Regions from separate parts of the Streptococcus sp. 20925_1_77 genome, predicted to be linked through region 2. Evidence: predicted binding sites of a transcription regulator. Region 2 holds the regulator's gene; each other region holds the start of a gene.
What was found. Region 2 encodes Rex, which represses fermentation and respiration genes when NADH is low (regulators of the CRP and FNR family bind a similar motif). Its sites were predicted from a motif close to TTGTGAANTANTTCACAA; they were not measured.
Positions count from the first base shown of each region.

Region 1: a site for Rex is predicted at 1,617-1,634, ahead of O3626_RS01840 (formate/nitrite transporter family protein). Genes of this name have one in related genera too.
Region 3: a site for Rex is predicted at 1,024-1,041, ahead of adhP (alcohol dehydrogenase AdhP). Genes of this name have one in related genera too.

Region 1 covers NZ_JAPVZB010000002.1:107,785-111,358, forward strand. Annotated here, with positions in the region: gene clpX (ATP-dependent Clp protease ATP-binding subunit ClpX) at 1-31, shown strand, start outside; gene yihA (ribosome biogenesis GTP-binding protein YihA/YsxC) at 43-645, shown strand; gene O3626_RS01835 (glucosaminidase domain-containing protein) at 795-1,499, shown strand; gene O3626_RS01840 (formate/nitrite transporter family protein) at 1,656-2,453, shown strand; ribosomal protein L10 leader region at 2,515-2,649, shown strand; gene rplJ (50S ribosomal protein L10) at 2,688-3,188, shown strand; gene rplL (50S ribosomal protein L7/L12) at 3,265-3,574, shown strand, end outside.
Region 2 covers NZ_JAPVZB010000002.1:233,635-237,208, reverse strand. Annotated here, with positions in the region: gene O3626_RS02470 (class A sortase) at 1-406, shown strand, start outside; gene O3626_RS02465 (porphobilinogen deaminase) at 576-854, shown strand; gene radC (DNA repair protein RadC) at 909-1,592, shown strand; gene O3626_RS02455 (redox-sensing transcriptional repressor Rex) at 1,645-2,292, opposite strand; gene O3626_RS02450 (DUF4649 family protein) at 2,429-2,644, opposite strand; gene O3626_RS02445 (DUF1831 domain-containing protein) at 2,646-2,993, opposite strand; gene O3626_RS02440 (cysteine desulfurase family protein) at 3,003-3,574, opposite strand, start outside.
Region 3 covers NZ_JAPVZB010000016.1:28,205-31,778, forward strand. Annotated here, with positions in the region: gene O3626_RS08645 (Cof-type HAD-IIB family hydrolase) at 103-915, shown strand; gene adhP (alcohol dehydrogenase AdhP) at 1,105-2,127, shown strand; gene O3626_RS08655 (PTS sugar transporter subunit IIB) at 2,501-3,490, shown strand; gene O3626_RS08660 (PTS mannose/fructose/sorbose transporter subunit IIC) at 3,518-3,574, shown strand, end outside.

The DNA.
Region 1 (3,574 bases), 130 kb from region 2:
AACTGAAAAACCAATTCTTGAAACAGCCTAGAAAGATAAAATATGGAAATTAACACACATAATGCGGATATCCTCTTAAGCGCTGCAAATAAGAGTCATTATCCTCAAGATGAGATTCCAGAAGTTGCACTTGCCGGTCGATCAAATGTCGGCAAGTCTTCTTTTATTAATACTCTCTTAAATCGAAAGAACCTAGCCAGAACATCTGGTAAACCAGGAAAAACCCAATTGCTAAATTTCTTCAATATAGATGATAAACTCCGTTTGGTAGACGTACCTGGTTATGGCTATGCACGTGTCTCTAAAAAAGAGCGCGAGAAGTGGGGACGGATGATTGAAGAATACCTCACCAGTCGTGAGAACTTAAAAGCAGTCGTTAGTCTAGTCGATTTTCGTCATGAACCTTCTGCAGATGATGTTCAGATGTATGAATTCTTAAAATATTATGAGATCCCTGTGATCTTAGTAGCGACCAAGGCAGATAAGATTCCACGTGGAAAATGGAACAAACATGAATCTATTATTAAGAAAAAACTGGATTTTGATCCAGCAGATACTTTTATTGTCTTTTCTTCGGTAACCAAGGAAGGACTAGAGAAGTCATGGGATGCTATTTTGGAAAATGCGTTTTACGAAATAAATTGAAATGACATGAAAATGTCATTTTTGTTTTGGATTTATCTCGCAATTGTAATAGAAGTGTAATATAAGTGGCTTTGTTTTCTTCTATTTATATGGTATAATCTCTATAAAGATAAAAGATGATAAAAAAACAATTGGAGATAAATTGTATTATGAAGAAGAAAATACGGAATAAAACGAAATTGTTTGGTTTGTTCGTTTCTGTATTAGCAGTGGGGACATTTGCTGCTGCTATGAGCGAGCACGTAACATCAGTTGGTGCTAATGATGGAACTTACCAAGCATACTCAGACCCAACTGAAGCTTTCATCTCACAAATTGGTGAGTCAGCTCGTCAGCTTGGTCAAGAGAATGATCTTTATGCTTCCGTTATGATTGCACAAGCGATCTTGGAAAGTGGATCAGGACAGTCTGGTTTGGCTTCTTATCCACATTACAACCTTTTCGGTATTAAAGGAAGTTATGCTGGTCAATCCGCAGTGATGCAAACTTGGGAAGATGACGGTGCTGGAAATGCCTATACGATTAATGACGCTTTTCGTTCTTACCCATCTTACTATGAATCATTGCAAGACTATGTAGCTGTTTTGAAACAAGGACATTTTGCAGGTGCTTGGAAGAGCAACACCTCTAGTTATCAAGATGCAACAGCAGCGTTGACAGGGGTTTATGCGACAGATACTAGCTACTACGCAAAGCTCAATCATATCATTGAAACCTATAATTTGACTCAATATGATTCACCAAATGTTCAAGGTGGTATTACAGGTTCGGTATACAATCCATATCGTCAACAGTTCACTTCACAAGAAATCTTGAATTTGGATATCGCTTGGGCGAACCGTTTGAATTATTAAAACTAAAACAGGCAGATGCCTGTTTTTTATTATTTCCTGGAATATGATTTAAAACGTATATATTTTGAATTTAAGAATTTTTCCTGAAAACCTTTTCAAACTATTTTGTCTATGATATAATGATTTTATTCACAAACATTATATAAGGAGAATAGTATGTCTGAATCTAATTTTATTCAAAAAGTTGGAGCGGCGTGTAATAAGAAAGAGGATCTTTATCAGAAATCTAAAACTCGCTATGCAGTTCGCTCTATTTTTGCTGGAGGATTTCTTACTTTAAGTACGGCGGTCGGAGCAGTTGCTGCTGACTTATTAAATAGCTTTGTACCTGGAACGGGTCGTTTCCTATTTCCATTCATCTTTGCCTGGGGGTTGGTTTACCTCTTATTCTTAAATGCGGAATTAACCACCTCAAATATGATGTATTTGACGGCAGGAACCTATCTAAAGAAAATTCATTGGAAGAAAGCTTTGGAGATTCTTCTTTATTGTACCTTCTTTAATTTAATTGGTGCTTTAATCGTAGCTTTTCTGTTCAATCAAACCACAGCCTTTGCTCATATCGATCCAAAAGGATTCCTAGCTACTGTTGCAGAAAATAAACTCCAACGGAGCAATCAAGTGGTCTTCTTTGAAGGTGTCATTGCCAATGTTTTTGTAAATATTGCTATTCTTTCTTATCTATATTTTAAAGATGAAACAGCGAAGGTGCTCTTAGCCCTATCTGCTATTTATATGTTTGTCTTTATGACCAATGAACACTTGGCGGCTAATTTTGCTTCTTTCTCATTATTAAGCTTTAATTCAGTATCTAGCCAATTGCCACATTTTGAGTTTTTAAATATTTTACGTCACTATGGTGTTACCTTCTTTGCCAACTGGGTAGGAGGAGGAGTCCTAATGGGACTAGCCTATGCTTGGTTGAATAATATTAAGAGTCTTTACAACGACTAAAAAATATAAAAAAAGTTTGCAAAAGTACTTGCATTCTTTTTTTATATGTGATAAACTAATTTACGGTTTGAAAAAACTGCCTAAGACAGTAGGGGAGCTCGACTCATAAAAATCCTACCGAGGACAAAACGTATCAATTAAAAGAAGCGTATTGTACTTTCGTGTCTAGGTTTGGGCGCGTTTTTCTTTTGGAAAAATTCCCCAAGCAAAATAATTACGGAGGTGAACACACTAATGAGTGAAGCAATTATTGCTAAAAAAGCGGAACTAGTTGACGTAGTAGCCGAAAAGATGAAAGCTGCTGCATCAATCGTCGTTGTAGATTCTCGCGGTTTGACAGTTGAGCAAGATACAGTTCTCCGTCGCAACCTTCGCGAAAGCGAAGTTGAGTTTAAAGTTATTAAAAACTCAATCTTGCGTCGTGCAGCTGAAAAAGCTGGACTTGAAGATCTTGCATCTGTGTTTGTTGGACCATCTGCTGTAGCATTTTCTAACGAAGATGTTATTGCACCAGCGAAAATCTTGAACGATTTTTCTAAAACTGCTGACGCACTTGAAATCAAAGGTGGTGCAATCGAAGGCGCTGTCGCATCTAAAGAAGAGATCCTTGCTCTTGCAACTCTTCCAAACCGCGAAGGACTTCTTTCTATGCTCCTTTCTGTACTTCAAGCGCCAGTGCGCAACGTTGCTCTTGCAGTCAAAGCGGTTGCAGACAACAAAGAAGACGCAGCTTAATCTTAAGCTACGCAGCGTAGCCTAGCTACAAAAAACAAAAACATAAAATATAAAAACTTATTTGGAGGAAATAACAATGGCATTGAACATTGAAAACATTATTGCTGAAATTAAAGAAGCTTCAATCCTTGAATTGAACGACCTTGTAAAAGCTATCGAAGAAGAATTTGGTGTAACTGCGGCTGCTCCTGTAGCTGTTGCTGCAGCTGGTGCTGCTGACGCTGGTGCTGCTAAAGATTCATTCGATATCGAATTGACATCTGCAGGCGACAAGAAAGTCGGCGTTATCAAAGTTGTACGTGAAATCACTGGTCTTGGTCTTAAAGAAGCTAAAGAACTTGTTGATGGTGCACCTGGCGTTATCAAAGAAGGTGTTGCTACAGCTG
Region 2 (3,574 bases):
AAACGTAGCCCTTTACTATGGAGCAGGGACTATGAAGGAAAACCAAGTCATGGGACAAGGCAATTATTCTCTTGCTAGTCACCACGTATTTGGCCTTACTGGAGCAAATGCCATGCTGTTCTCACCATTAGAGAAAGCCAAGGCTGGTATGAAGATCTACATCACGGACAAAGAAAAAATCTATACTTATGTCATCTCGTCTGTTGAGACAGTGACTCCAGACCGTGTAGATGTCATTCAAGATCGTGAAGGTGTCAATGAAATCACCTTGGTGACCTGTGAGGATGCTGCAGCGACTTACCGAACGATTGTAAAAGGAAACTTGGAAACCTCTGTTGACTATGACAAGGCTCCAAAGGACATCCTGGATTCATTTAGCAAGTCTTATAATCAAATGCAACTCTAAGAAAATAAAGCCCGAGACAGATATGTCTGGGCTTTTTCTATGTAGGAAGATAGGAGAAATTCTTGTAAAATTGTAAGAGATTGGTAATATAATGTAAGGAACTTGTCATAATATTGAGGGAAAATCAGTATATAATAGAGGAGAAAGAGTATGATAAGGAGGTAGAATAGTGACAAAAGAGCGAATTTATCATCACTTGCATCATTTCTATAATCTCTTAATAAATGATTTTCCACGAAATGGATTAATTACGAAAGGAATCTACGAAGTAGAGCAAGTCTACCAAACCTTAGAAGCCATTCCTCAGAGTCAGGAGTACTTGATCCGCTGTGAAATTCAACAGTTTTTAAAGGAGCTTGAACAAGTTCAAACAGGTTATCAGATCCGCTTTAATAAAGATGAAGCCTTAGTGTTAGATGATTTGAAGCAAGAAATCGCCTGTAAATAATGAAAGGTCGTTATTTTCTCAATTTATTACGAATTAATAAGTGAGGAGGAAATTATGTACGACATATCATTTATTGAACCATCTTTACTTCCTAGGGAGCGCTTGGTTTCTGAAGGGGTGGATAAGCTAAGTCATCAGGAATTGTTATCCATTCTCTTACGGACAGGCAACAAGCAAAGAAGCGTTTATGAGATTGCACAAGGTCTTTTGAGCTCGGTAAATAGTTTAAAGGAGTTAGGGCAATTAACCCTAGAGGAGCTACAGGAAATCTCTGGCATTGGGCGAGTGAAGGCCATCGAACTTCAGGCTGTTATTGAGTTTGGACGAAGGATTCATAAAGATGAATTAATGAGTTCCGAACAAATCATGAGTAGTCAGAAATTGGCCCATAAAATTCAACAGGAAATTGGCCATAAAAAGCAGGAGCACCTAGTTGCCCTTTATTTGAATACCCAAAATGAAATTATACATCAACAGACGATATTTATTGGAACAGTGAATCGAAGTATCGCGGAGCCGCGTGAAATCCTGCATTATGCACTGAAGCACATGGCAACCTCCATTATCTTGGCTCACAATCATCCATCTGGTGCCGTATTCCCCAGTAAAAATGATGATGAAGTCACTCAGCGAGTCTTAGAGGCCTGTGAAGTAATGGGGTTGACCCTATTGGATCATTTGATTGTATCCGAAGAAAACTACTATAGTTATCGAGAAGAAACGGATTATTTGGTATAAAAAAGGTTGGAACTTTCTTGTTCCAACCTTTTTGTTGTTGAAGTATAAGTCTTTATTCTTCGTTTTTACGCATAAAATAAAGGAGTGTTTGCAATTCACTAGTAAGATCGACATATTGGACGACGACATCCTTAGGGACTGTCAGATGTACTGGCGAGAAACTGAGAATTCCCTTGACACCTGCATCTACCAAGAGGCTAGCAACTTCTTGAGCCTTAACACTTGGAACAGTTAGAATGGCTGTTTGAATGCCTTCTTGTTTGAGTTTCTCTTTAATAGATGAAATACCGTAAATAGGAATTCCGTCTTTACTTTTAGTATTGACCAGTTCGTGATCGTCTAGATCAAACGCCATGACAATTTTCATCTTATTGCGTTCATGGAAGCGATAGTTGAGGAGGGCACTTCCCATATTTCCGATCCCAACAATAGCGACATTAGTAATAGCATTGTCATTTAAAAGATCTGCAAAGAAGTTCATCAGTTTTTTTACGTCATAACCGAATCCACGTCTTCCCAATTCACCAAAATAAGAAAAATCTCGGCGAACAGTAGCAGAGTCAATCCCAATTGCATCCGCAATTTGCTTGGAATTGGCACGCTCTATTTTTTCAGAGTTAAAGCGTTTAAAAATGCGGTAGTAGAGCGATAAGCGTTTTGCTGTTGCGCGTGGAATTGGAGTATTTTTATCATGTTTCACAATATCACAACCTTTCCCTCTTATTGTATAGGAAGATTGTGAAAAAATCAACTATCTAGAATGGTTTTTCAAAAATATTTTTGTCTAAAGAAAAAGCTGATGGCGATGGGAGAGTTCCATCAGCATCAGCATCAGCTTAGTTTTCAGCTTGCTCTACCTTTTTCAAAAAAGCATAGAGCCCATCGACCCTCCCCGTATAGGGGAGTTTTTCACCCTTGTATTCAATGGATACGATTGAGTAAGAGTCAGGCAAGGTTACACAGCCTGAAAAAGCTAGGATGCAGGCTGCAAGGTTGGGATAAGTAGTTGTTCGTTCTACTTGGTAAGCGTCGATATAAGTTAGGGTTACCATATTAAACCTCTGTTTTGTTGAAAATTTCTCTTTCGACGAGACTATCCATTAAGAAATAGAATTTTTGTTGGATAATATCATTTTCTGGATTTTTAAAGATATTAACCAGGCGAAGCCCAGACTTGTCTGTAATATTGATCTTAAAACCTGTCAAATCTTTATTGAAAATGATTTTAAGTAGGAAGCCTTCGCCGCTATTTGGAACGGCTTCGAGCAAACGATTTAACTCGTAATTTCCAACTTTTGTAACAGCAAATGTATTGTCACGTAAGGTATATTTTTTTACATTTGGGTGTAGACTATAGGTATATTTGCAGTCTTTCAATGAAACACTTGTTTCAAAAGCCATATTGTTCTCCTATGATAAAATTTCTTTTAGTTTTGAGAGGAAGTCTTGAACCTCCTCTACGGTATTGAGTTCTGAAAAACTAATTCGAAGGGATTCTTTTAGACGTGAGCTATCTTTTCCATAGAGCGCCTCAAGGACATGGCTGGGTTGCACTGTACCAGCGGTACAAGCAGAACCTGTAGAGACAGAAATTCCAGCAAGATCGAGTCGCATCAATAAGACATCATTTTGGACACCTGGAAAGCCAAGATTCCAAACAAATGGAAGATGATCGTCATTCGCATTTACGTAGTAGTCGTAGGCTGCTAAACCATTGACTAGCTCTTGGCCGAGTTTTTGAACCTGGTTGAAATTTTCTTCTTGATGAAGTGTAGCTTGCTGAAGCGCGGTTGCCATCCCGACAATAGAAATGAGATTTTCCGTGCTGGCTCTCATTTTACTTTCCTGATCACCACCATGGATGAGATTATCAAAATCTGGGACGGCTGCATAAAGGAAACCGACTCCCTTAGGACCATGGAATTTGTGGGCAGAAGCACTGAGAAAATCAATCCCTAACTCTTCGGTATAGACAGGGACTT
Region 3 (3,574 bases), on a different contig from region 2:
ATCTTTCGTCTTTCAAGAAATCCCGCTTCGCTTCTCGATTTTTGAGCGCTTTTCCGATTTTTCTGATATAATGGTCTCATTCTTCTCGAAAGGAACTGAAATATGCATAAAAAGATGATCGCTCTAGATCTAGACGGAACCCTCTTAAATTCCGAAAGCAAATTGAGCGACTTTACCATTGATACCATTAAAAAAATTAGCGCTCTTGGCCATAAAATCATTATTACAACAGGACGTCCCTACCGTATGGCGCATACCTACTACAAACAACTAGAGCTTGATACTCCGATGATCAATTTCAATGGCTCCCTCACCCATCTGCCGGAAAAAAAATGGGCAGATGAACAATGTTTAACCTTAGATAAAAAATACCTCCTAGATATGGTCGCCAACCGGGATACCATCCAAGCGGACTTTATAGCTGGCGAATACCGCAATAAATTCTTTATTACCGATCCAAATGAGCACATCGCAGACCCTAAATTATTCGGTATTGAATCTTTCCAACCAGAAAATCAATTTAATCCAGAACGGGTAACGAGAGACCCAAACTGTATCCTCCTTCAAACAAAGGCGGAAGATAAGTATGCTCTAGCAGATGAAATGAATCGGCATTATGACTACAATCTGTCTATCAATACCTGGGGTGGTCCCCTAAATATATTGGAATGCAATCCAAAAAATGTGACCAAAGCATCTGCTCTATCCTACCTTCTAGATAAACTCAATATGGATCAGAAAGATTTGATTGCTTTTGGAGATGAGCACAATGATACTGAGATGCTAGCTCTTGCTGGTCATGGATACGCCATGAAAAATGCCAGCTCCGTCCTTCTCCCTTATGCAGACTCCGTCACAGATTTCACGAATAATGAAGATGGTGTCGCGCGTCAACTCATTCAATTATTCTTATAATAGGAACAGACATGAGCTATCCCCTCATGTCTTTTTCTGCGCTAAATCCTTAATCGGTTAATCAATACCCTTCTTTTTTTCCATTTTTTTATTGTTCAATAGATAAGTTTGTGATATTATTAACATAGTTATTAAAGAAGCGCTTTCAAAAATTTTAAATCGCTTCTCGTTCACTTAAGGAGGAACAAAATGAAAGCTGTTGTTGTAAATCCAGAAGGTACTGGTGTTGAAATCGTTGCAAACAAAGGTATGCGTCCACTTGAAACAGGGGAAGCTCTTGTTCAAATCGAATACTGTGGTGTCTGCCACACTGACTTGCACGTCGCTCACGGAGACTTCGGTAAAGTGCCAGGCCGTGTTCTTGGACACGAAGGAATCGGAATTGTGAAAGAAGTCGCTCCAGATGTCAAGAGCCTAAAAGTTGGAGATCGTGTCAGTGTCGCATGGTTCTTCGAAGGATGTGGAACTTGTGAATACTGTACAACCGGTCGCGAAACCCTTTGCCGTACTGTAAAAAATGCTGGTTATTCTGTTGACGGAGGAATGGCTGAGCAATGTATCGTTACTGCAGATTACGCAGTGAAAGTACCTGAAGGATTAGATCCAGCCCAAGCTTCTTCTATCACTTGTGCAGGTGTTACAACTTACAAAGCCATCAAAGAAGCCAAAGCAGAACCAGGACAATGGATCGTTATCTACGGAGCTGGTGGATTGGGTAACTTGGCTGTTCAATATGCCAAGAAAGTCTTCAACGCACATGTCATCGCTGTTGATATCAACAATGACAAACTGGAATTGGCGAAAGAAGTTGGTGCAGACTTTGTCATCAACGGTCGCGAAGTCGAAGATGTCCCAGGATTGATCAAAGAAAAAACAAATGGTGGAGCTCACTCTGCTGTCGTAACAGCTGTTTCTAAAGTAGCTTTCAACCAAGCAGTAGATTCTGTTCGTGCAGGTGGCCGCATTGTCGCAGTTGGTCTTCCTTCTGAAATGATGGACCTCAGCATTGTGAAAACTGTATTAGATGGTATCCAAGTCATTGGTTCTCTTGTAGGAACTCGTAAAGACTTGGAAGAAGCCTTCCAATTTGGTGCAGAAGGCTTGGTAGTCCCTGTCGTTCAAAAACGTCCAGTAGAAGATGCAGTCAAAGTCTTTGACGAAATGGAAGCTGGAACCATTCAAGGACGTATGGTACTTGACTTTACAAACTAAACAACTGAACCTACAGGACTAGCCCAACTGGGCTAGTCTTTTTGAGTGCTCTCAATCACTCTATTTTACAATTTATTATATATTTATTTTTATTTTCGAGAATATCGTTTGATTGTCGGAATCTTTTCATTAAGAACAAAATCCTATAAAACATGTCTATTATTGTTTTTTTAAGCATCAACAAGTAATAAACAAAATGCATTCAAGAGCATTCTTTTTCTATCTAACGATAATTTAATATAATAAATTAATGTTTTTACATCGAGATTTTGATAGAAAAATTGACTTAAGTGTGGAAACGATTTATAATAAAGTAGCTTAAAGTTTTCTTAAACTGAAAGTCAAACAAATTTTATAAGGAGGAATGTCAATAATGAGTATTGGTATCATTATTGCTAGCCACGGTGAATTTGCAGCTGGAATCCACCAATCCGGCTCGATGATCTTTGGGGATCAAGAGAAAGTTCAAGTGGTTACGTTCATGCCAAGTGAAGGCCCGGATGATCTCTATGCTAAATTCAATGCAGCTGTTGCCGCATTTGATGCAGAAGATGAAGTCTTGGTTTTGGCTGACCTTTGGAGTGGTTCTCCATTTAACCAGGCGAGTCGCGTCATGGGAGAAAATCCAGATCGTAAATTTGCGATCATCACAGGATTGAACCTTCCAATGTTGATTCAAGCTTATACAGAGCGTTTGATGGATGCAAATGCCGGCGTTGATAAAGTCGCTGCAAACATCATCAAGGAAGCAAAAGACGGTGTCAAAGCCCTTCCAGAAGAATTGAATCCTGTTGAAGAAGCTAGTACAGCCGCTGCTGCTCCTGTAGCCCAAGCTGCTATTCCAGAAGGAACAGTTATCGGAGATGGAAAACTCAAGATTAACCTTGCCCGCTTAGATACACGTCTTCTTCATGGACAAGTCGCAACTGCTTGGACACCTGATTCAAAAGCCGATCGGATCATTGTTGCTTCAGATTCTGTTGCCAAAGATGAACTCCGTAAGGAATTGATCAAACAAGCGGCACCAAATGGTGTGAAAGCAAACGTTGTCCCAATTCAAAAATTGATCGACGTTGCAAAAGATCCACGTTTTGGAAATACCCATGCTTTGATCTTATTTGAAACACCTCAAGATGCTCTTCGCGCCATTGAAGGTGGTGTTCCGATTAAAACCTTGAACGTTGGTTCAATGGCCCACTCAACTGGTAAAACCATGGTGAACAATGTGTTGTCAATGGATAAAGATGACGTGGCTACATTTGAAAAAATGCGTGATCTTGGAGTTGAATTTGACGTCCGTAAAGTACCAAATGACTCTAAGAAAGATTTGTTTGACTTAATTAACAAAGCTAACGTTCAATAATCGATTACTTACGAAAGGATTTTAAACATGTCTATTATTTCTATGGTATTAGTGGTCGTTGTTGCCTTCTTAGCAGGTCTTGAA